Regions from separate parts of the Streptomyces sp. NPDC055400 genome, predicted to be linked through region 2. Evidence: riboswitches for the same ligand, from Rfam matches in the RefSeq annotation. Region 2 holds a riboswitch; each other region holds the start of a gene.
What was found. A riboswitch is a leader RNA that binds a small molecule or an ion and turns the genes downstream of it on or off. The one in region 2 is predicted to bind cobalamin.
Positions count from the first base shown of each region.

Region 1: linked by a shared signal. The riboswitch ahead of ACWIGU_RS08070 (HoxN/HupN/NixA family nickel/cobalt transporter) and the one ahead of ACWIGU_RS19695 (cobalamin biosynthesis protein) in region 2 are both predicted to bind cobalamin.
Region 3: linked by a shared signal. The riboswitch ahead of ACWIGU_RS16940 (CbtB domain-containing protein) and the one ahead of ACWIGU_RS19695 (cobalamin biosynthesis protein) in region 2 are both predicted to bind cobalamin.

Region 1 covers NZ_JBSHLM010000002.1:795,308-802,932, reverse strand. Annotated here, with positions in the region: gene ACWIGU_RS08085 (cytochrome P450) at 1-335, shown strand, start outside; gene ACWIGU_RS08080 (hypothetical protein) at 466-1,197, opposite strand; gene ACWIGU_RS08075 (YoaK family protein) at 1,289-1,996, opposite strand; gene ACWIGU_RS08070 (HoxN/HupN/NixA family nickel/cobalt transporter) at 2,039-3,133, opposite strand; cobalamin riboswitch at 3,163-3,386, opposite strand; gene ACWIGU_RS08065 (ArsR/SmtB family transcription factor) at 3,476-3,838, shown strand; gene ACWIGU_RS08060 (inorganic diphosphatase) at 3,874-4,413, opposite strand; gene ACWIGU_RS08055 (GNAT family N-acetyltransferase) at 4,462-4,950, opposite strand; gene rho (transcription termination factor Rho) at 5,011-6,168, opposite strand; gene ACWIGU_RS08045 (class I SAM-dependent methyltransferase) at 6,580-7,305, shown strand; gene ACWIGU_RS08040 (YybH family protein) at 7,302-7,625, opposite strand, start outside.
Region 2 covers NZ_JBSHLM010000007.1:65,110-72,734, forward strand. Annotated here, with positions in the region: gene ACWIGU_RS19685 (anion permease) at 1-1,115, shown strand, start outside; gene ACWIGU_RS19690 (hypothetical protein) at 1,131-1,352, shown strand; cobalamin riboswitch at 1,463-1,604, shown strand; gene ACWIGU_RS19695 (cobalamin biosynthesis protein) at 1,716-2,657, shown strand; gene ACWIGU_RS19700 (cobyric acid synthase) at 2,654-4,165, shown strand; gene cobN (cobaltochelatase subunit CobN) at 4,162-7,625, shown strand, end outside.
Region 3 covers NZ_JBSHLM010000005.1:600,952-608,576, reverse strand. Annotated here, with positions in the region: gene ACWIGU_RS16945 (dihydrolipoyl dehydrogenase family protein) at 1-814, shown strand, start outside; cobalamin riboswitch at 1,223-1,377, shown strand; gene ACWIGU_RS16940 (CbtB domain-containing protein) at 1,415-1,636, shown strand; gene ACWIGU_RS16935 (CbtA family protein) at 1,657-2,415, shown strand; gene ACWIGU_RS16930 (histidine phosphatase family protein) at 2,955-3,545, opposite strand; gene ACWIGU_RS16925 (methyltransferase) at 3,627-4,811, opposite strand; gene ACWIGU_RS16920 (tetratricopeptide repeat protein) at 5,011-5,364, opposite strand; gene ACWIGU_RS16915 (pirin family protein) at 5,486-6,451, shown strand; gene ACWIGU_RS16910 (2OG-Fe(II) oxygenase family protein) at 7,003-7,625, shown strand, end outside.

The sequences.
Region 1 (7,625 bases), on a different contig from region 2:
CGATCCCCGCGGGAGCGACCGTCACCTGTCTGATCGGCGCCGCCAACCGCGACGCGGACCGCTACGCGGAGCCCGACCGCTTCGACATCTTCCGCGAGGACCTCACCGCGACGACCGCGTTCTCGGCGGCGGCCGACCATCTCTCTTTCGCGCTCGGCCGGCACTTCTGCGTCGGCGCGCTGCTCGCCAGGGCCGAGGTCGAGATCGGGGTCGGCCAGCTCCTCGACGCGATGCCCGAACTGCGGCTCGCCGACGGCTTCGACCCGGTGGAACAAGGGGTGTTCACCCGCGGCCCGCAGTCCCTGCCGGTGCGGTTCACCCCCGTCGCGGCCTGAACCGCGGTGCTGGGAACGGCAGTTGACAGGTCTCGTGATGAAGGTGACTGTCGGCAACGCGCGGTTGGTCGGCGCTTCGACGGACGTACGGCGCGCCTGCCTCGGACGTGACGGTTGGCGGATGGACCGGTCAGTCCTCGCGCGGGGCGCGCGTCCTGCGCCACAGCAGGTAGCCGGCGCCGCCCGTGAGCGCCGCGCCGAAGCCGATCCTGCCCAGGTCCACGCCGCCGCCGGCGGTGCTGCCGACTCCGGCGCGTGCGCCGCGGTAGCCGTCGCGGTTCACGTTCATCGGGGTGCTCCACTGCCTGCCGTCGGGGCACGCTCCCTGCACGGACACCTGCGAGCTGGACTCGGCCCCGACGGCGAGGCGTGCCGTGCCCCGGTACTGCGTGCGGCCGTCCTGCCCGATCCCGCCGCCCAGCTGGGGGAGCGTGACGGAGCCGCCGGCGAAGGCCTGGGAGCGGGCCGTGATGGAGCCCCGCCCGCCGCGGGCGCAGTAGACCGTGATCTCGGCGGTGGACGAGGCCCCCACCACCGCGGACGGCGAGAGGCGTGCCTCCGCGTAGGACTCGCCGTCCGACGAGCCCCGGTCGCGGGTTCCGCCGTCCGGGCCTCCGTCGCGGGTTCCGCCGTCCGGTCCTCGGTCGCGGGTTCCGCCGTCCGGGCCCAGGTCGCGGGTCTCGTCGTCCGAGTCGGCTCGGGTCAAGGGGTCGGTCCGGCCCACCGAGTCGGTCCGGCTCACCTCGTCGGGTGCGGTCACCGAGGCGGGCGCCTTGACGGGCTCGTGTGCGCTCACGGACCCGGGCGCGAGCGCGGTCAGGCAGGCGGTTGTCGTGATGACGGTGGCTATCGGGCAGAACATGAGGCGTCTCCGGTCCCTGTGCCGCAGCGGCAGGGGGAGCTGCGGTCCTGGTCAGGACGCTAGTGAGCCCGGGCGGGCGGCGCCCGCAGGACTAGGCCGATCGGAGGTCGTCCCCGTCGGCGGCCGGTTCGCGATATCCGGCCGCGGCGGCCGCCACGAGCAGGGTGCAGACGAGGAGCGGCCAGCCGAGACCGTGGTGCAGCACGAGCAGCGCGCCGAGCGCGGCGCCCACCAGCATGGCCACCACGGAGACGATCCGGCGCCCCGCTCGCGGATCGGTGCCGCCCGCGAGCGAGGACTCCGAGGCGAGCCCGGTCAGCGTCATCGTGAGGACCGTCGTGGTCATGTCCGGGACCGCGAGCTTGCGCACCGTCGCGTTGCGCAGCCCCATCGCCCACGCGAGGACCGCGATGAGCGCGTACACAGCCCCGCCCGGCCACGCGAACGCGACGGCCGTCGCCACGGCGAGCAGGACGGCCTCGGTGACGAACACCGACCGCACCCAGGTCTCCCGCGCCCGCCCGGCGAACACCCCGGTCAGCCGCCCGGCGCACACGGCCCCCGCGAGGAACGCGCCGAGGGAGGTGACCGACCCGAGGACGGAGAACCCGGGAGCGCCCGCGGCGGCGAAGCCGATGATGATGACGTTGCCGGTCATGTTCGCCGCGAAGACGCGGCCGAGGCCCAGATAGCTGACCGCGTCGACGAAGCCGCTCACGACCGTGAGGACCGTGAGGGCCGCGGGAAGGGCGGACCTGCGTGGCACGGGCGCCGCTGGTGGAACGCTGGCTTCACTCACGCGCACGACCATACGGAGTCCCGGTCCCGGCGGCCCGCCGGATCACGTCCGCACGGCCCACCGTTCCTCGACCTTCGCGAGCCGCCAGTACCCGATGGCGGCCGCCCAGACGACGACGAACAGGCCCACGATGATGAACCCGACGTTGTCCAGGTCGAGCTCCGCTATCCAGCCGGTCACCGAGTCCCGCAGGCCGAGCTTGTCGTGCAGGACGCCCACGAGCTCGATGGTGCCGATCAGGAACGCGACGGCGATCGACAGGCCGGTGATGGCCAGGTTGTAGAACACCTTGCGCACCGGGTTCGAGAACGCCCACTGGTACGCGAAGTTCATGAACGTCCCGTCCAGGGTGTCGAACAGGCTCATACCGGCGGCGAACAGGAGCGGCAGGCACAGGATCGCGTACCAGGGCAGTCCGGCCGCCGCGCCGCTGCCCGCCATCACCATCAGCGTGACCTCGGTCGCCGTGTCGAAGCCGAGGCCGAAGAGGAAGCCGAGGGGGAACATCTGGCCGGGCCGGGTGATGGACTTGGTGAACCGGCCGAGGATCCGGTTCATGAACCCCCGTGAATCCAGGTGCTGTTCGAGCTCCGCCTCGTCGTACGAGCCCGCGCGCATGGCCCGGAACACCCGCAGGATCCCCACCAGGGCGACGAGGTTGAGCGCCGCGATGAGGTAGAGGAAGGAGCCGGAGATCGTGGTGCCCATGACGCCGAGCGTCTGATGGGTGGCGGACCCCTCGTTCATGATCCGCCCGGCGAGCTGGGTGCCGCCGGCGATCAGCGCGGCGAGCACGACCACGACGCTGGAGTGGCCGAGCGCGAACCAGAACCCCACCGACACCGGGCGCTTGCCGTCGGCCATCAGCTTGCGGGTGGTGTTGTCGATCGCGGCGATGTGGTCCGCGTCGAACGCGTGCCGCATGCCCAGCGTGTACGCGGTGACGCCGAGGCCGATGCCGAAAGCCTTCGACCCCACCTCGTAGTGCTCCGGCACGACGAGCAGGAACAGCACGCCGAACGCGACGACATGGAGTGCGGCGATCACCGCGAGGAGCCCGGCGGTGCGGACGGTGTCCTCGCGCCGCCAGTGGAACGCGTCGCGTCCGGTCGCCGGGGACTTTACGGGCAGGGCCATGCGGTCACGCTCCAACACCTCGTGGAATCACTTCGTGAGATGCCGTGGCCGGTCTCCTGGCTGACGGGTGTCCGCGTCCGCTCCTGCCTTCCCAGCTGCGCGCGGCAGCCAGTGGCGTGGTGGGGCGAGGCGTCCCGGATCGTCTCGTTGCCGAGGGACCCGGGGCCCGATCACAGTGGCGAGGGCCGCTTCGGTCTGGGTCCTTTGAGGGACCGTCACCGAATTCCCGAGCACCACGGCCCGCCCACACTAGAGGCCGGTCGGCGACGCCTGCAAGGCTGCACAGCTGCGTAGGTGTGCGCGGGTATTCAAGATCACATCGGTGGCTGCGAGGATGGCGCCATGCATCTCGTCCCTGCCGAGCGCGCCGACCGCCGCACGATCGACGGCCACCGGGTCTGCGAAGCCATCGCCGCCATCGGTGAGCCCGGACATGTCCGCGCCTGGGCCGACCGGTTCTCCCTGCTCGCCGATCCCCGCCGCCTCGCACTGCTCCTCGCGCTGTACCGGGCGGGACCCCTGGCCGTGTCGGATCTCGCCGTCGCGACGGGCATGAACGACCCGGCGGTCTCGCAGGCGCTGCGGCTGCTGCGCGCGGCCGGAGTGGTCGAGGGGGAGAAGGAGGGCAGGATCGTGCGCTACCGCGTCGTCGACGCGGCGACCGCGGACCTTCTCGAGCACTGCGCGACGGACGGCGCGCACTGACACGTGCGCGCCGTCGTGGCCGGCTCCTCTGTCCTTCAGTCCTGTCGGCCGTCGGCCCGGCGGCGCGCGGCGGCGATCTCCGCGTACGTGAGGTCGCGCCCCTCCCAGTGCGAGCCCTCGGCGGACTTGCCGGGCTCCAGATCCTTGTAGACCTCGAAGAAGTGCGTGATCTCCAGGCGGTCGAACTCGGGGATGTCCTCGATGTCCTGCACGGAGGTATGGCGCGGATCGTGCGCGGGCACGCACAGGACCTTCTCGTCCATGCCCTTCTCGTCCCGCATCACGAACATGCCGATGGCGCGGCACTCGACGGTGCAGCCGGGGAACGTCGGATCGCCCACCAGGACGAGCGCGTCGAGCGGATCGCCGTCCCGCCCGAGCGTGCCCTCGATGTATCCGTAGTCCGCGGGGTACTGGGTGGAGGTGAACAGCATCCGGTCGAGCCTGATCCGGCCGACGGAATGGTCCATCTCGTACTTGTTGCGGGAGCCTTGGGGGATCTCCACGGTGACGTCGAACGCGTGGACCGCGTCGGTGCCGTGGGCTGCGTCGGTGTGTCGGACCTCGTTGTCCAAGCCGGCCTCCTCGTCCACCCCGAGTGTCCCCCCGGGAGCGCGGGCGCGTCAGCCGATCGGGAACTCCAATTCGGGCCTGTCCCACATCACGGCGGGCGGGCTGGCGGCGACCGTGCCGGTGGGTACGGCTCCCGCGCTGCGGTAGAAGCCCTCGGCGGGCGGGTGCGAGACCACGCGGACCGAGGTGAGTCCTGCCGCGCGCGCCTCGTCCTTCATATGGGTGACGAGCAGCCGCCCGATGCCGAGTCCCTGCGCCGCGTCGGCGACGAACATCAGGTCGAGCTCCGGCGGCACCAGCGTGAGCGCGTAGAAACCGAGCACCAGGTCATCGGCGCCGACCGCGGCGAAGACGCGATGGGCCTCGATGTAGTCGGGCCCCACCCGGTAGCCGGCCACCATCGACGCGTACGGGGCCTCGTAGGCGCGTGACGTGCGGACGAGCCGGGTCAGCCGCTTGGCGTCACGGGCGGTCGCCCGGCGCACCCGGACCGTCCCGCCGTCCCCCGCGCTTCCCGCAGCAGTAATGCTCGAAGTCATGGTGAGAGTATTACGCATTCTGCCGCGCCGATCGACCCGGGACGGTGCGTGCCGGGCGTCTCACGCGGTGGGAACGGTGGACTGCACCTGCCGCAGGAACGTCGCGTTGTCCGGTGTCTGCCGGATCCGCTCGACGAGCGTCTCGAGCCCCGCGTGTCCGTCCCGCGACTGAAGCGCCCGCCGCAGACCGCGTACGACCGCCAACTCGGCCTCAGGCAGGAGGAGTTCATCGCGACGCGTGCCGGACTGGGTGAGGTCGACGGCGGGGTGGATCCGGCGCTCGGCGAGGCCGCGGTCGAGGCGGATCTCCATGTTGCCCGTGCTCTTGAGCTCCTCGAAGAAGTAGTCGTCGGCGCGGGAGCCGGTGTCGACGAGCGCGGTGGCGAGGATGGTGAGCGAGCCGCCCTCCTCGGCGAGCCTCGCCGCGCCGAAGAACCGCTTGGGGCCGATCAGCGCGGAGGCGTCGACACCGCCGCTGAGCGTACGGCCGCCGGACGAGGCCGTGTTGTTGTGGGCGCGGCACAGGCGCGTCAGGGAGTCCAGGAGAATGACGACGTCACGGCCGTCCTCGACGAGCCGCTTGGCGCGCTCGACGGCGAGTTCGGCCAGCGCGATATGCGCCTTCGCGGGCTGGTCGAAGGTCGAGGCGAAGACCTCGCCGCGCACCGAGCGCCGCATGTCGGTGACCTCCTCCGGCCGTTCGTCGAGGAGCACCACCATCAGATGGGCCTCGGGGTGGTTCGTGGCGACGGACGCGGCGAGCTGCTGGAGCAGCACCGTCTTGCCGGTCTTGGGCGGCGCCACGATCAGCCCGCGCTGCCCCTTGCCGATGGGGGTGAACAGGTCGACGACGCGGGGTGTCACGCCGCCCTTCGCGGTTTCGAGGCGCAGCTGCTGCCGCGGGTGCAGGGGAGTGAGGTCACCGAACCGGGGCCGCCCGCGCAGCTCCTGGACGGGGCACCCGTTGACCTGCCCGACCTCGGCGAGGACGCGCGGCCTGCCGCAGGTCCCCTGGATCAAGTCGCCTTTGCGCAGGCCGAGTCGGCGGATCAGGGTGGTCGGAACCTGGACGTCGTGCGACGTCGGCAGGAGGTCGGCGAGGCGCAGGAACCCGGGCCCGTTGCCCGAGGTGTCGAGGACGCCCGCGGCCTGGACCGCGACCTCCTTCGGCTGCGTCGTGAACGCCTTTGTGGTGGGGGGTTCGAGTGTGGTGGTCATCGGAATCGGTCCTTTCGAGGACGTTCGTACGAGAGCATGAGTGAGGTGGGATCCGGCGGGATCGGGGCGGTGACTGCACGCCCCGCGAGGCGGGCGGGCGAAGAGGCCCGTGAAAGCCCTGAGAAGCCTGTGGCCGGGAAGAAGCGATGCGGGGTACGGCGCGTCGGCGCCGCCTGGCGCATCGCTGACATCGATTCGACGAATCCCGCTGTGGCGGCGATTCGGAGAGGGAGACTGGCACCGGCGCCGAAGAGGCGGCTAGCACATGTGCCATCCGCACTGTAACACCATGAGGGCGCCGTCCGGCAAGGGCTTACGTCACGGGCCGCGGTGCCGACCCGGCCCGGGAGCCCTGCTCGAACCCTCCACCACAGCCCCTGTGGCCCCGGGCGCGGCCTAAGCTGAGCCACGATGTTCGCACCCGAAGGCCCCACCGTCCGCGAGCTCGCCGTCCAGGCGCTGTCCTCCGTCGAGCACGGCTACGACCTGCTCGCCCCCAAGTTCGACCGCACGCCGTTCCGCACGCCCCGGTCGGTGCTCGCACCGGTCGCCCGTGCCCTGCGCCGCATGGGCCCCTTCGAGCGCGGACTCGACCTGTGCTGCGGGACCGGCGCGGGGTTCGGCGTGCTGCGGCAGGTGTGCCGCGAGCGGCCCGTCGGGGTCGACATCAGCGCGGGCATGCTCACGGCGGGCCGCGCGGCCCGCACGAGCGGCGCGGACCTGGTGCGCGCCGACGCCCTCGCGCTGCCCTTCGGGCCGGCCTTCGACCTGGTCGTCAGCTTCGGGGCGTTCGGCCACTTCCTGCCACGGCAGCGGCCCGCGCTGTTCGCCCAGGTCCACTCCGTACTGCGGCCGGGCGGACGCTTCGCGTTCCCGGTGCCGGCTCCGGCGCGGCCCGGCTCCCGCGGCTACTGGTCGATGCTGGCCTTCGACGGCGCGATGCGGGTCCGCAACGCGCTGTGGCGGCCACCCTTCGTCATGTACTACCGCGGCTTCCGCCTCGGCGATGTACGGAGCGAGCTGGTCGCGGCCGGTTTCGGCGTGGAGCTCCAGGCACTGCCCGAACTCGGCGAGCGCTCCGACGGCAGCCCCCGGTGCCGCCTCCTGCTGGCCACGAAGACCGGCGCGCTCCGCTAGGCGGTCTCGGGCGCCCCGCCCGCCTGCCGTACGTCCTCGTGGAGGTGCACGATCAGCCAGCGGCCGGCCGCGGGGTCCTTGCGCAGGACCGCCGTGTTCCGCAGCAGCTCGGGACGGAGCGGGGTGCCGTCCGGGCCGGGCGCGTACGCGACGCGCAGCCAGTAGCGCAGGACCGCCGTGTCACCGAAGACGTCGACGACCGGGTCGTACGGGCGAAGTCCGCTCCCCACGGGCCCGTCCCCGGACTCGGGCCGCTCGTCCCGCACCCGGTCCAGGTCCGGCTTGCCGAGCAGCAGCGGCTCGGTGGCCGGGTCCCAGAT
Region 2 (7,625 bases):
TGCTGAACCTCGTCGGAGCCTTCCTCTCCGTGGAGGTCGCCAAGACGATCTCCGGCGGCATCATCAACGAGGACGGACTGAAGACCGAGGTCATCTTCGCCGCGCTGGTGGGCGCCATCCTCTGGAATCTGCTGACGTGGCTGGTGGGCCTGCCCTCCAGCTCGTCCCACGCGCTCTTCGGCGGCCTTATCGGCGCCGCCGTCATGTCGATGGGCTGGTCGTCGATCGACGGCGGCACGGTCGTCACCAAGATCCTCCTGCCGGCCGTCGCCGCGCCGCTCGTGGCGGGCATCGCCGCGACGCTGGCCACCCGGCTGACGTACAAGATCGGCAGCAAGACCGATCAGAAGGCGACCGCCAAGGGCTACCGCGCCGGGCAGATCGCCTCCGCGGGCCTGGTCTCGCTGGCGCACGGCACGAACGACGCACAGAAGACGATGGGCATCATCACGCTCGCCCTGATCACGGGCGGCGTCCTCAACCCCGGTGCCAACCCCCCGATGTGGGTCATCGTCTCGGCGGGTACGGCCATCGCGCTCGGTACATACCTCGGCGGCTGGCGCATCATCCGCACCATGGGCAAGGGCCTCACGGAGCTCGCGCCGCAGCAGGGCTTCGCCGCCCAGACCAGTGCCGCGACCGCGATCCTCGCCTCGTCGCACATCGGCTTCTCGCTCTCCACGACGCAGGTCTGCTCCGGCGCCGTGATGGGCGCGGGCCTCGGCCGCAAGGGCGGCGTGGTCCGCTGGTCGACCGCGACCCGCATGTTCATCGCCTGGGGCCTGACCCTGCCGGCCGCCGGCCTGGTCGGCGCGGGCGCCGAGTTCCTCACCAAGCAGGGCACGTGGGGCGTCGCCGTCACCGCGCTGCTCCTGATCGCCGGCGCGGGCACCATCTGGGCGCTGTCCCGGCGCAACTCGGTCGACCACACGAACGTGACGGACGACGACACCGAGGTTCCGGCGGAGCCCGCCGGCGTCGTGACCACCGCGATCGCGGCCGTCACCCCGCCGCCCGCCGGCACGGTCGCGGACCTCGGCACCGACGTGAAGACCACCATCCCCGCCCCGCCCGCCCCGCCCTCGGCGGAGTCCGCGCGACCGGCCACGGTCTAAGGAAGCAGCAGCGCTATGCACATCGACTGGGCAGCACTCGGCTCCGTGTTCGGAGTCAGCCTCGTGATCACGGTGGCCCTCGTGGGCCTGTTCACCCTCGGCATCGTCGGGCTCACCAAGCGGGAGTCGGCGGCGGCCCAGGGCGGTTCGGCGGGGCTCGCCGTCTCCGGCGCGTACGCCTGCTTCGCCCTGTGCGCGGCGGCCGTCGGCTACGGGATCTTCCTGATCGTCGCCTGACCGGAGGTAACCGGCAGGAGAGCGGGGTGCGGGACGCGAAGGCGTCCGGCACCCCGCTTCGTGTGGGCCTCAGCACACTCTCCCTTCGCAGGTCAACGGCAAGTTGACGGGCGTTCGCGGGGCGTGGTGGACTTCCGGGGCCATCTACGGCAGCAGGAGAGGAAGCCGGTGCGAATCCGGCGCGGTCCCGCCACTGTCACCGGGGAGTGATCCCCGCGAGCCAGGAACTCTCGCCGCCGGTCTCTTCCAACCAGGGCGTGGACACCCTGAGTGAGGACATATCGCCATGCGCGGCTGCCAGTTGCGGGTGCTCCCGCCCAGAACGAGTACAAGGGTTCCCCTCGCCGTAGCGGCGGGCTGACCGTGCGGGCCGAGCGCGTCTTCGCGTACGGCAGCGCCGCCGGACTCCTCGGCGACCTCCTGATCGGCGATCCGCGCCGCGGGCATCCGGTCGCCGCGTTCGGGCGGGCCGCGGGCGCCGTCGAGCGCGTGCTGTGGCGTGACCACCGCGGGTGGGGCGCCGTGCACACCGCCGTGTGCGCCGGGGGCGCCGCCGTCGCCGGCGGCCTCGCCGCGCGCGCCGTGCGCCACTCCCCCGCCGCCTCCGCCGCGCTGACCGCCGCCGCCACCTGGGCGGTCGTCGGCGGTACGTCGCTGGGGCGCGAGGCGCGCGCCATCGGGGGCGCGCTGGCCGCCGGTGACGTGGACGCGGCGCGCGAGCGGCTGCCGCATCTGTGCGGGCGTGACCCGCAGGCCCTGGACGCGGACGGGATCGCGCGGGCCGTCGTCGAATCCGTCGCCGAGAACACCTCCGACGCCGTCGTGGGCGCGCTCGTGTGGGGCGCCGTCGCCGGCGTCCCCGGGCTCGTCGCGTTCCGCGCCGTGAACACGCTGGACGCCATGGTCGGGCACAAGTCGGCCAGGTACCGCCGCTACGGCTGGGCCTCCGCGCGCCTCGACGACGTGGCGGGCTGGCCGGGAGCGCGGCTGACCGGCGTGCTCGCCGCGGTCGCCGGCGGCCGTCCGCGCGGCGCGCTCACCGCGTGGCGCGAGGACGCGCGGCTGCACCCGAGCCCCAACGCCGGTGTCGTCGAAGCCTCGTTCGCGGGGGCGCTCGGGGTGCGGCTCGGCGGGACTCTGTCGTACGGCGGGCGGGTCGAGCACCGGCCCGTACTGAACGCGTCGGGCCGGGCCGTGGAGACCGCCGACGTCGAGCGGGCGGCGCGGCTGTCGCGCCGCGTGAGCTGGCTGGCCCTCGGCGTGTGTGTCGCCGGGCGGGCACTGTTGCGGAGGGGGAAGTCGTGAGTGGTGGCGGACTGCTGGTGGCAGGGACCACGTCCGATGCCGGGAAGAGCGTCGTCACCGCGGGGATCTGCCGGTGGCTGGTGCGGCAGGGGGTGAAGGTCGCGCCGTTCAAGGGGCAGAACATGTCCCTCAACTCCTTCGTCACGCGCGAGGGAGCCGAGATCGGGCGGGCGCAGGCCATGCAGGCGCAGGCCGCCCGCGTCGAGCCGAGCGCCCTGATGAACCCCGTGCTGCTGAAGCCGGGCAGTGACCGGAGCAGCCAGGTGGTGCTCATGGGCAAGCCGGTGGGCGAGTTGAGCGCTCGGGGCTACCACGGGGGACGGCAGGCGGCACTTCTGGACACCGTCGTGGGATGCCTGGAGGAACTCCGGGGCAGCTATGACGCCGTGATCTGTGAAGGGGCGGGATCGCCCGCCGAGATCAACCTGCGCCGCACCGACATCGTCAACATGGGGATCGCCCGGGCCGCGCGGCTGCCCGTGCTCGTGGTCGGCGACATCGACCGCGGCGGCGTCTTCGCGTCGTTCTTCGGCACGACGGCGCTGCTCGCGCCCGAGGACCAGGAGCTGCTCGCCGGCTATCTGGTCAACAAGTTCCGCGGGGACGTCTCGCTCCTCGAGCCCGGCCTCGACATGCTCAAGGACCTGACCGGGCGCCCCGCGTACGGGGTTCTCCCCTTCCGGCACGGCCTCGGCATCGACGAGGAGGACGGGCTGCGCGTGTCGCTGCGCGGTTCCGTGCGCGAGTCGCAGACCACGGCCCCGGTCGGCGAGGACGTGTTGCGCGTCGCCGTCTGCGCCGTCCCGCTGATGTCGAACTTCACCGACGTGGACGCCCTGGCCGCGGAGACGGGCGTCGTCGTGCGGTTCGTCGACCGGGCCGAGGAGCTCGTCGACGCGGACCTGGTCGTCGTGCCGGGAACGCGCGGCACCGTCAAGGCACTTCAGTGGCTGCGCGAGCGCGGCCTCGCCGGCGCCCTCGCGCGCCGGGCCGCCGAGGGCCGGCCGGTCCTCGGGATCTGCGGCGGCCTCCAGGTGCTCGGCGAGCGCATCGAGGACGACGTCGAGTCGCGCGCGGGCGCCGTGGACGGGCTCGGGCTGCTTCCCGTACGGGTGCGGTTCGCGCGCGAGAAGACCCTCGCCCGGCCCGTCGGCGAGGCGCTCGGCGAGCGCGTCGAGGGCTACGAGATCCATCACGGGGTCGCCGAAATCACGGGCGGAGAAGCCTTCTTGGACGGGTGCCGCGTCGGCTCCGTCTGGGGCACGCACTGGCACGGCTCGCTGGAGGCGGACGGCTTCCGCCGGGCGTTCCTGCGCGAGGTCGCGGCCGCCGCGGGCCGCCGTTTCGTGCCGGCGCCCGACACGTCGTTCGGCGCGCTGCGCGAGGAGCAGCTCGACCGGCTCGGCGATCTGATCGAAGAACACGCGGACACGGACGCGCTGTGGCGGCTCATCGAGTCCGGCGCTCCGTCAGGACTGCCTTTCATTCCACCGGGAGCGCCCGCATGAGCACAGTGTTGTTGTTGTCGACCGCAGACACCGATCTGCTGGCGGCCCGGGCCTCCGGCGCCCCCTACCGGATCGGGAACCCGACCCGCGTCGACGTGCAGAGCGAACTGCCGGAGCTGCTCGACGGCGTCGACATCGCCGTCGTACGGCTCCTCGGCGGCAAGCGCGCCTGGGAGGACGGACTCGCGGCGCTGAAGGCTTCCGGGGTGCCGACGGTCCTGCTCGGCGGCGAGAGCGTCCCGGACGCGGAGCTGATGGCCGAGTCGACCGTGCACGCGGGCGCCGTGGCCGAGGCGCTGCGCTATCTCGTCGAGGGCGGTCCCGGCAACCTCGTCGAGCTGGCCCGCTTCCTCGTCCAGGACGTGCTCCTCAACGGGCACGGCCGGGCCGGTGACGCGCAGGAGCGGCACAGCGCCGAACCGCAGAAGATGCCGGAGTACGGGGTGCACGGCCGCCGTGCCCGCGTCGAGGGCCGTCCGACCGTCGGCGTGCTCTTCTACCGCGCCCACGAGCTGTCCGGGAACACCGCGTTCGTGGACACGCTGTGCGACGCGATCGAGGCGCGCGGCGTCAACTCCCTCCCGGTGTACTGCGGTTCGCTGCGCGGCGCCGACCCCGGCCTGTACACGCTCCTCGGCGAGGCCGACACCCTGGTCGCGACCGTGCTCGCGGCGGGCGGTGCACACGCCTCGCAGGCGTCCGCGGGCGGCGACGAGGAGGCCTGGGACATCGGCGCGCTCGCCGACCTCGACATCCCCGTCCTCCAGGGTCTTTGCCTCACGTCGTCGAAGGCGGCCTGGGAGGCGTCGGACGCCGCCCTGTCGCCGATGGACGCGGCGATGCAGGTCGCGATTCCCGAGTTCGACGGCCGGATCGTCACGGTGCCGTTCTCCTTCAAGGAAGAGGGCCCCGACGGCGTCCCGGTGTACGCGGCCGACCCCGAGCGCGCCGCGCGCGTCGCCGGGATCGCCGTGCGCCACGCGCGTCTCGGCCACAAGCCGAACGGCGAGAAGAAGCTCGCCGTCGTCTTCACCGCCTACCCGACCAAGCACTCGCGGGTCGGCAACGCGGTGGGCCTCGACACGCCCGCCTCCGCCGTCCGTGTCCTGGACGCGCTGCGCGAGGCCGGTTACGGCGTCCACGGCTACCCGGACAACGGTGACGAGCTGATCCACCGGCTCATCGAGGCGGGCGGCCACGACGTCGAGTGGCTCACCGAGGACCAGCTGGCGTCGGCGCCCGCGCGCGTGCCGCTCGCCGACTACCGCGCCTGGTTCGACAAGCTGGCGCCCGAGCTGCGCGAGGCGATGCTGGAGGCGTGGGGCGAGCCGCCGGGCTCCCTCTACGTCGACGGCGACGACATCGTGCTCGCGTCGCTCCAGTTCGGCAACGTCGTCGTGATGATCCAGCCGCCGCGCGGCTTCGGCGAGAACCCGATCGCGATCTACCACGACCCGGACATGCCGCCGTCGCACCACTACATGGCCGCGTACCGCTGGCTGGAGAACAGCTTCGGCGCGGACGCCGTCATCCACATGGGCAAGCACGGCACCATGGAGTGGCTTCCGGGCAAGGGCCTCGGCCTGAGCGGGAGTTGTGCGCCCGACGCCGTCCTCGGCGAGTTGCCGCTGATCTACCCGTTCATCGTGAACGACCCGGGCGAGGGCACGCAGGCCAAGCGCCGCGGGCACGCCACGGTCGTCGACCACCTGGTGCCGCCGATGGCGCGCGCCGACACGTACGGCGACCTCGCGAAGCTGGAGCAGCTCCTCGACGAGTACGCGCTCGTCTCGGACCTGGACCCGACGAAGGCGCCGGCCGTGCGCGCCCAGATCTGGACGCTGGTCAAGGCCGCCGAGCTCCACCACGACCTGCATGTCGACGAGCAGCCGGACGACGGCGACTTCGACGAGTTCGTGATGCACATCGACGGCTATCTGTGCGAGATCAAGGACGTGCAGATCCGCGACGGTCTGCACATCCTGGGCGGCGGGCCGGTCGGCGAGCCGCGGGTGAACCTCGTGCTCGCCGTGCTGCGCGCCTCGCAGGTGTGGGGCGGCACCGCGAACGCGCTGCCCGGCCTGCGGGCCTGCCTGGCCGAGCACTTCGGCCTGGTCGAGAAGGAGCTGCTGGGCGAGCCCGGCGCCCCCGTGAAGGTGCCGGCCGAACTGACGGGCCTCGTCAGCGGTCCCGCCCGCAGCGCCGCCGACGCGATCGACCTCCTGGAGCAGCTGTGCCGGCGCGCGGCCGAGGGCATGGAGGAGCGCGGCTGGGACGCCGCGGCCGTCCCCGCGCTCGTCCGGGACGTCGTCGGGACCGAACTCCCGGACGCCCTGGCCGTGTTGGAGTTCGCGTGCCGTGAGGTCGTGCCGCGGCTCGCGCGTACGACGGACGAGATCGGGCACATCCTGCGCGCGCTCGACGGCGGATACGTGCCCGCGGGACCGTCCGGGTCGCCGACGCGCGGCCTGGTCAACGTGCTGCCGACGGGCCGCAACTTCTACTCCGTCGACCCGAAGGCGATTCCGTCGCGGCTGAGCTGGGAGGTCGGGCAGGCGCTCGCCGACTCGCTGGTGGCGCGCTACCTCGCCGACACCGGCGAGTACCCCAAGTCCGTGGGCCTGACGGTGTGGGGCACCTCCGCGATGCGTACGCAGGGCGACGACATCGCGGAGATCCTCGCGCTGCTCGGCTGCCGCCCGGTGTGGGACGACGCCTCGCGCCGGGTCACCGGCTTCGAGATCGTGCCGGCCGCCGAGCTCGGGCGCCCGCGCATCGATGTGACGGTCCGTATCTCCGGCTTCTTCCGCGACGCGTTCCCGCACGTCGTGGGCCTGATCGACGACGCCGTGCAGGCCGTCGCCGCGCTCGACGAGAGCGCCGAGCACAACTACGTACGCGCCCATGTCGAACAGGACGCCGTCGAGCACGGCGACCGGCGGCGGGCCACGGCCCGCATCTTCGGGTCGAAGCCGGGCGCGTACGGCGCCGGGCTGCTGCCGCTGATCGACGCCCGCAACTGGCAGTCCGACGCGGACCTCGCCGAGGTGTACGCGGTGTGGGGCGGTTACGCGTACGGGCGCGGGCTCGACGGGCGGGCGGCGCGCGGCGACATGGAGACGGCGTTCCGCCGCATCAACGTGGCGGCGAAGAACGTCGACACGCGCGAGCACGACCTCGTCGACGCCGACGACTACTTCCAGTACCACGGCGGCATGGTCGCCATGGTGCGGCATCTGACGGGCGCCTCCCCCGAGGCGTACGTCGGCGACTCCGCCGTGCCCGACCAGGTGAAGACCCGCACGCTCGGCGAGGAGACCCACCGGGTGTTCCGGGCGCGTGTGGTCAACCCGCGCTGGATGGCCGCGATGCGCCGCCACGGCTACAAGGGCGCCTTCGAGATGGCCGCCACCGTCGACTACCTCTTCGGGTACGACGCGACGGCCGGCGTGGTCGACGA
Region 3 (7,625 bases), on a different contig from region 2:
GCTCGTACGGGGGTCGGGGCTGCTGTCCCGGATGGAGCCCTTCGCCGGCGAGCTGGTCACCCAGGCCCTCGTCGAGGCCGGCGCGGAGGTACGGACCGGCGTCTCCGTGAAGGGGGTCACCCGGGAGGGCGGCACCGTCGTCACCACCCTGGACGACGGCTCGACCCTGGAGTCCGACGAGATCCTCTTCGCCACGGGCCGCGCGCCCCGCACCGAAGACATCGGCCTGGAGACCGTCGGCCTCGAACCCGGCTCCTGGCTCCCCGTCGACGACAGCCTCCGCGTCGAGGGCAGCACCTGGCTGTATGCGGTCGGGGACGTGAACCGTCGCGCGCTGCTGACCCACCAGGGCAAGTACCAGGCCCGTATCGCGGGCGCGGCCATCGCGGCCCGCGCCCAGGGCATCCCGCTCCTGGAGACGGACCGCTGGGGCGCCCACGCGGCGACCGCCGACCACTCCGCCGTCCCGCAGGTCGTCTTCACCGACCCCGAGGCGGGCTCGGCGGGCCTCACGCTCGCGGAGGCCGAGGCGGCGGGCCACCGCGTCCGCGCCGTCGACTACGACATCGCCTCGGTGGCGGGGGCCGGTCTGTACGGCGACGGCTACCGCGGGCGGGCCCGCATGATCGTCGACCTCGACCGCGAGATCCTCCTGGGCGTGACGTTCGTCGGCCCGGGCGTCGGCGAACTCGTCCACTCGGCGACGGTCGCCGTCGCGGGCGAGGTCCCGATCGACCGCCTGTGGCACGCGGTCCCGTCGTATCCGACGGTGAGCGAGGTGTGGCTGAGGCTGCTGGAGACGTACCGCGGCTGAGGGATGTCCCTCTGCGCGTGGCTGTCCGGGCGAGACACGATGCCCCCCGCCCGGACAGTCTCACCCCGGGGCCAGGACGCGGAGAGCCACTCGGCGGGAATCGCCTCAAGTCCCTTGCGCAGCAGGGTCGCAGCCTCGTCGGCGCCGGGCACGCGCGGCGAGTGGATGTCCGCCCTCGCCCGCACCGGTCTCACCGACCGCGCGCACCGCGACTGGCACACCTGTCCGGCGGCGAGCGCCGGCGCGTCCAGATCGCCCGGGCCTCCGAGGCCACCGAGCCGGGCGAGCGCCCGTACATCCGCTTCCTGAGAACCTCCGCGTCCTGAGGGAGACTTGCCAAACCGCAGGTCAGGACGTCCTGGTGCCGGTCATGGCCAAGGTCACGCCGGGCGGCCCGGTCTTGGCCGTGCGCTCCGCACGCGGTACGGTCTCTCCGATATCGACGACGGCGAAGCGGAAGCCGGTGGGAATCCGGCACGGTCGCGCCACTGTGAGACGAGCTACTCGCCCGGACGGGCAAGGACCTCGCGAGTCAGACCCGCAGCTGTCGTACTTGTGCACCACCGAGATGGGACGCGAACTCCCAGAGGAGGTCCTGCCATGGCGCAGACCGTCGCTCAGCCGACAGCCACCACCCCCGTTCTTCCCGCAGCACTGCCCCTGAAGGCGATTGCCCCTTGGGCGGTCTTCTTCGGCATCCTGATGCTGGTCCTTCTCTACTTCGTCGGCGCCGAGCAGGGCGCCACGGCCGTCGTCTCGGGCGAGGGCGTGCATGAATGGGTGCACGACGCCCGCCACCTGCTCGGCTTCCCCTGCCACTGACGAGGGACGCCGCAAAGCTCATGAACTCCGCAACAGTGAGAAACCTTCTCGTACGCGGCATGCTCGCCGGCCTCGGCGCCGGCCTGCTCGCCCTGATCGTCGCCTACCTCCTCGGCGAACCCAGCGTCGACAGCGCCATCGGCTACGAGGAGGCCCACGCACCCGCGCACCACCACGAGGTCGAAGTCGTCAGCCGCAGCATGCAGTCCACCGGCGGCCTCGCCACCGGCATGCTGCTCTACGGCATCGCCTTCGGCGGCATCGCCGCCCTCGCGTACTGCTTCGCGCTCGGACGCGTCGGCCGCTTCACCCCACGGGCCACGGCACTCCTGCTCGCCGGCACGGCCCTGCTCGCCGTGTACGTCGTGCCGTTCCTGAAGTACCCCGCCAACCCGCCGTCCGTCGGCGATCCCGGCACCATCAGCAAGCGCACGACGCTGTACTTCCTGATGATGCTGCTCAGCGTGCTCCTCGTCCTCGCCGCGGTGATCATCGGGAAACGGCTCGCTCCCCGCCTGGGCACCTGGTACGCCACCGTGGCCGCGGTCGCCTTCTTCGTCCTCGCGATCGGGCTCGCGTACGCGTTCCTGCCGGTCGTCAACGAAGTGCCGAGAGACTTCCCCGCCACGCTGCTGTGGCGGTTCCGCACCTCGGCCCTCGCCATCCAGCTCACCATGTGGACCGGATTCGGCCTGATCTTCGGTGAGTTGGCGCAGCGTCAGCTCGCCCCGCGCGCCGAGGCCGTCGCGTGCGGCAAGGCAACTCCCGTACCCCGCTGAGAGAACCGCGCCACAGCCCGGACCCAGACAGGCGATCGAGCGCAGAGGGCCGCCGGAACCATCCGGTCGGCCCTCTCGCTTTCTTCCGAGGGCGGAGACCCGCGTGGCCAGACACCCCCAACCGCGCCACATCACACTCGGCGGCCGCGAGGCGGTCGCGCTGACCCTGGAGGAGTACGAGCAACTGATCGCCGGCAGGCGGCAGATCGGCGGTCAGAGCGCGCGATTACGCGTCCTGGCGCAGCGGGCGAAAGAGAGCGAGGAGCTGCTGAGGGAGATCGAGTCACTGGTCGGCTGCCCGTCGCACGGGTGCCACGGCCCGCGGGACCGACGGGGGAGCGAAGGTCCGGACGGCGAGGCGGACGAACCCGCGAGAGCGACGGACAGCGACTGCCTGCGGTGTGCGCTCGCGGCACTGCTCCTGCGGCATCGGGCTTCAACGGGCGGGCCTCCGGAGGCAGTTGGAAGGGAGTGCTGCTCACCGTCGAGCCAGTAGGGAGCAGCGATGAGCAGGTGGTCTACTCAGGGTCTGCTCCGGGTCAGCTCCCGGCGCCGTCCTCGGGCGGGCCGAGCGCCCGTCCGAGCCGGATATTCCAGCGCCCGGAGCGCCCGCTGACATCGGTCGCCGTCAGGGGCGGTACGTCGAGCCGCCAGAACGCCGATCCGGGCGCGTCGAGGATCGTGACGGCCACCGCCCTCACCACCTCCGGCTCCACCACGGCGAGCGTCCGGCCGTCGAGCTCCGCCGACGCGTCCAGCCGGCGCGCGACCCGTTCGCACAGGGCCCGTACGGACTCCCCGCCGTGCGGCGCGGCGGCCGGCTCGGAGAGCCAGAGGGCGAGGCCGGCCGGGTCCTCGGCGCTCACCTCGTCGAGCGTCAGGCCCCGCCAACGGCCCACGTCGAGCCCGGCCAGCTCCGGCGCTTCGACGGCGGCGAGTCCGAGGGCCGTCGCCGTCTCCCGGCAGCGCACCGTGGGGGAGACCAGCAGCCGCTCGGCCGCGGGCAGGGAACCGGCCGCCGCCCGGGCCCGTGCCGCGGCGCTCGCGTCGAGCGGACACCCGTCATCGAACCGGGCCTCCCGCAGCGACCGGCTCGTGGCGGCAGAGATCAAGGTGACGCGGCTGGTCACGGGTTCGGTCCTGTCCTTGATGCGTGGGGCGACCGGGCAACGTGCCGTGCCCGCGCCTCCCCCTCGTGGCGCCCGGCGCGCCTATGAACGCGGCTCGCGCTCCTTCTTGACGGCGCGCAGGACCACGAACTTCGGGTCGCTGGCGATGAGTTCACTGTTGCCGAACAGGCGGCGCAGCTTCACGTGGTAGCCGAGGTGGCGGTTGCCGATGACCCACAGCTCACCGCCCGGACGCAGCGCGTCCCGCGCGTCGGAGAACATGCGCATGGCCGTGGCGGCGGTCGTCGCCTGGTGCGAGTGGAACGGCGGATTGTTGAGGACGAGGTCCGCACTGCCCGCGGGGAGCTCCGTGAGACCGTCACCCACGAGGAACTCAGCCCTCGCCTCGGGGTGTTCAGAGGGGTCGATGTTCGCCCGGTAGGTCGCCTCGGCCGACGCCACCGCCTGGAACGACTCGTCCGTGAACACGATCTCGGCGCGCGGGTTCTCCAGCGCCATGGCCGTACCGACGACGCCGTTGCCGCAGCCCAGGTCCACGACGCGCTCGGCGCCCTCGCTGCGGGGCAGGTGCTGGAGCAGGAAACGGGTGCCGATGTCGAGGCGCTCGGCGCAGAACACACCGGCGTGATTGGTGACGGTCCGGCCCGACACGGGGCCGACGCCGTCGGGCAGTGCGTACGTGTGCGGCCACGGGTTCCGCGGCCGGGCGAGCGCCGGGAACGGCGTGGTGAAGATGAGCCGCGCCTTCTTCTCGGCGAGGGAGGTGCGGGTCGGGCCGATGATCCGCTCGAACAGCTTCAGCGTCGAGGTGTGGATCTCCTTGACCATGCCGGTCCCGATCACCACGGTGTCTTCGTGGACGGCGGGCGCGATGCGGTGCAGCTGGTCCTCGAGGAGCGCCAGGCTCTTGGGGACGCGTACGAGCAGGACGTCCACGCGCTCCGGCGGGGTGTCCTGGGTGGTCAGCAGGCGCACGGCGTTCTCGTCGAAGCCGGCCCGGTCGAGGTTGGCGCGGGTCGCGCGCTGCCCGAGGTAGGAGTCGGAGATCGCGGTGGGCCGGTCGCAGTGCCCGGCCAGGGACGTGGCGAGGGCGCCCCACCGGTCGCCGATCACGACCACCGACCCCGCAAGACCGGTGGCGCTGTCGGCGAGATGCCGCAGCAGGTACTCGTCCGCGGCATCCCACGCGCGCAGCGGGTCGCGGGGATCCTCGGGGAAGCGGGCGAGGTCGAACTCGCCCCATGACGTCTCGAAACGGTTGCTCATCGTCCCGCCAGGCTAGCGGAGCCGCAGATCAGCGGGGCCGGGGGCGGGGCCGTAGCGTGCCCGAATCGGGGCCGACCGTCCGTACGGCCGGCCCCCGACCGTACGGACAGGGCGCCCCCGGCCGTACCGCTGAGGCGGTCCCGGCCGCACGGCTCAGGCGGTCCCGCCGTACCGCTCACACGGTCCCCTGCCGTACCGCTCAGGCGTCGCCGAAGTCGCCCGCGAACGCGGCCGCCATCCGCAGATGCGGTCCCGCCTCCTCGTGGCGGCCCTGGCGCTCCAGGGTGCGGCCCAGCATCAGACGGGCGTAGTGCTCGACCGGGTCACGCTCCACGACCGTGCGCAGCTCGGCCTCGGCGCGGCCCAGCTGGGCCGAGTGGTAGTACGCGCGGGCCAGCAGCAGCCGCGCCGCCACCTGCTCGGGGATCTCGGCGAGCAGGTCGTCGAGGATCTGCGCCGCGAGCGTGTACTCCTTGGCGTCGAAGAACTTCCGCGCGCGCTCCCAGCGCTCCGCCGGGGTGCCCTGCGTGTAGTAGTTGACCGTGTTCACCACTGGTGCCTCCTCGACCGCTGTCAACGGCACGGACCCGGCGCATATTCCGTCCTGGTGAGCGCGCGGGTCCACCCGTACGCGTGCCTGACGGGACGGCCGGGACGGGTCTAGGTTGTGAGCCATGAGCAATCTTGATCGCGAGGCGGTGCCGACCATGTGCGGCGGCCGGGGCTTCGTCGTGGCGGAGCCCGTACGTGAACTCCTCTCCCCCCGGCGCGTGAAGCTCGGCGAGTCCACCGAGGTCCGCAGGCTGCTTCCGAACCTCGGCCGCCGCATGGTCGGCGCCTGGGCCTTCGTCGATCACTACGGGCCCGACGACATCGCCGACGAACCCGGCATGCAGGTGCCGCCACACCCCCACATGGGGCTGCAGACGGTGAGCTGGCTGCACGAGGGGGAGGTGCTGCACCGCGACTCCACGGGCAGCCTCCAGACGATCAGGCCCCGCGAGCTGGGACTCATGACGTCCGGACGGGCCATCAGCCACTCCGAGGAGAGCCCGCGCCCGCACGCCCGCTTGCTGCACGGCGCGCAGCTGTGGGTCGCCCTGCCGGACAGCCACCGCCACACGGAACCCCGCTTCGAGCACCACGCCGACCTGCCCAAGGTCACGGCCCCCGGTCTGAGCGCGACCCTGATCCTCGGCGAGCTCGACGGCGCCGCGTCACCCGGCACGACGTACACGCCCATCGTCGGCGCGGACCTCAGCCTCACGCGCGGGGCCGATCTCAGCGTCCCCCTCGAGCCGGACTTCGAGTACGCGGTCCTGTCCATGTCGGGCGAGGCTCACGTCGACGGCGTACCGGTCCTGCCCGGCTCCATGCTCTACCTGGGCTGCGGCCGCACCGAACTCCCCCTGCGCGCCGAGTCGGACGCTTCCCTGATGCTCCTCGGCGGCGAGCCGTTCGACGAGGAACTGATCATGTGGTGGAACTTCATCGGCCGGTCGCAGGATGACATCACTCAGGCCCGCGAAGACTGGATGGGCGGGTCGAGGTTCGGGGAGGTGAAGGGGTACGACGGGGAGCCGCTGGCTGCGCCGCAGTTGCCGCCCGTACCGCTGAAGCCTCGAGGCCGAGTGCGTTGAACTGCATCTTTGCGGCGTGAACTATACGGGGCCGGGCAGGCGGTGAAGTCGAGGCCCGTCGGCGCCCCATGCGCACCGCGGAACCCCCGGGGGTGTTCCGGGCCACTCGGGCGCGGTACCACTGACCATGGGCAGGGTCGGAGGCCATCCGTTCCAGCCGTGACGTTCGAGGGGCAACTCGCTGTATGGGCCCCTTGGGCGACGTACGCCGCGGGTGCGGTGTACGGGAGACCGTTACGCGAGCGACACCCGGTGTAGCGGCCCCGTAACAACCGGCGGCAAGACTTCCAGGCATCGCGCAGCATCCAACGGGCCGGGAAATGCCCGAGGGCTGCCAGCTCACGTCGCGTCCGGCAGTACGGCCGGGCGCGAGCGTGCCCGGTCCGCCGCAAGCGGGCCGGTGGAAGCGTCGGGGGCGGTGACCGCGCTTCGTTCCCCCCGTGCGCCCGGCACAGCCCGGGCCACCCCGAACAGGGAGAACCACGTTGCCCACCAATCACTACGCACCGGCCGTCCCGAACGCGGAAGCGGAACTCGACCGGGAGCGGCTCATGGGCCGGGCCGCGGGCACCGCAACCGAGGCGCGGGAAATCAAGGTCGTCGACCTGACGGACTTCGACCGCCGCCGCGCCGAGATCACTGACGAGCTGTGGCAGGCCGCCACGGAGACCGGCTTCTTCCAGTTGTCCGGCCACGGCCTCGCCGGCATCGAGACCGATGCCGCGTTCGCCGCCGCCGAGGCATACTTCGCGCTTCCGGAAGAGATCAAGCGCGGGCAGGCACTGAAGAAGGACCTCAACGCCGGCTGGGAGTACCGCAGTCAGGTGCGCCCCTCCACCGGCACGCCCGACGAGAAGGAGTCCTACCAGCTCACCCGCCCGCACATGGCGGGCCTGTGGCCGGACGAGGACGAACCGGCCGGTTTCCGCGACACGCTCCTGGGCTTCGAGGCGCGCTGCCACGCTCTCGCCATGCAGGTCCTGTCCTGCTTTGCCGAACGCCTCGGTCTCGCGCGGGACTTCTTCGCCGAACGGCACGACCCGGCAAGCCCGGCTCACCAGAGCACGCTGCGCCTGCTGCACTACTACGCCGTCCCCGAGGAGGCCCGCGGACGTTCCGACGGTGCCTGGCGGGCCGGGGCCCACACCGACTTCGACTGCCTGACCCTGCTCTT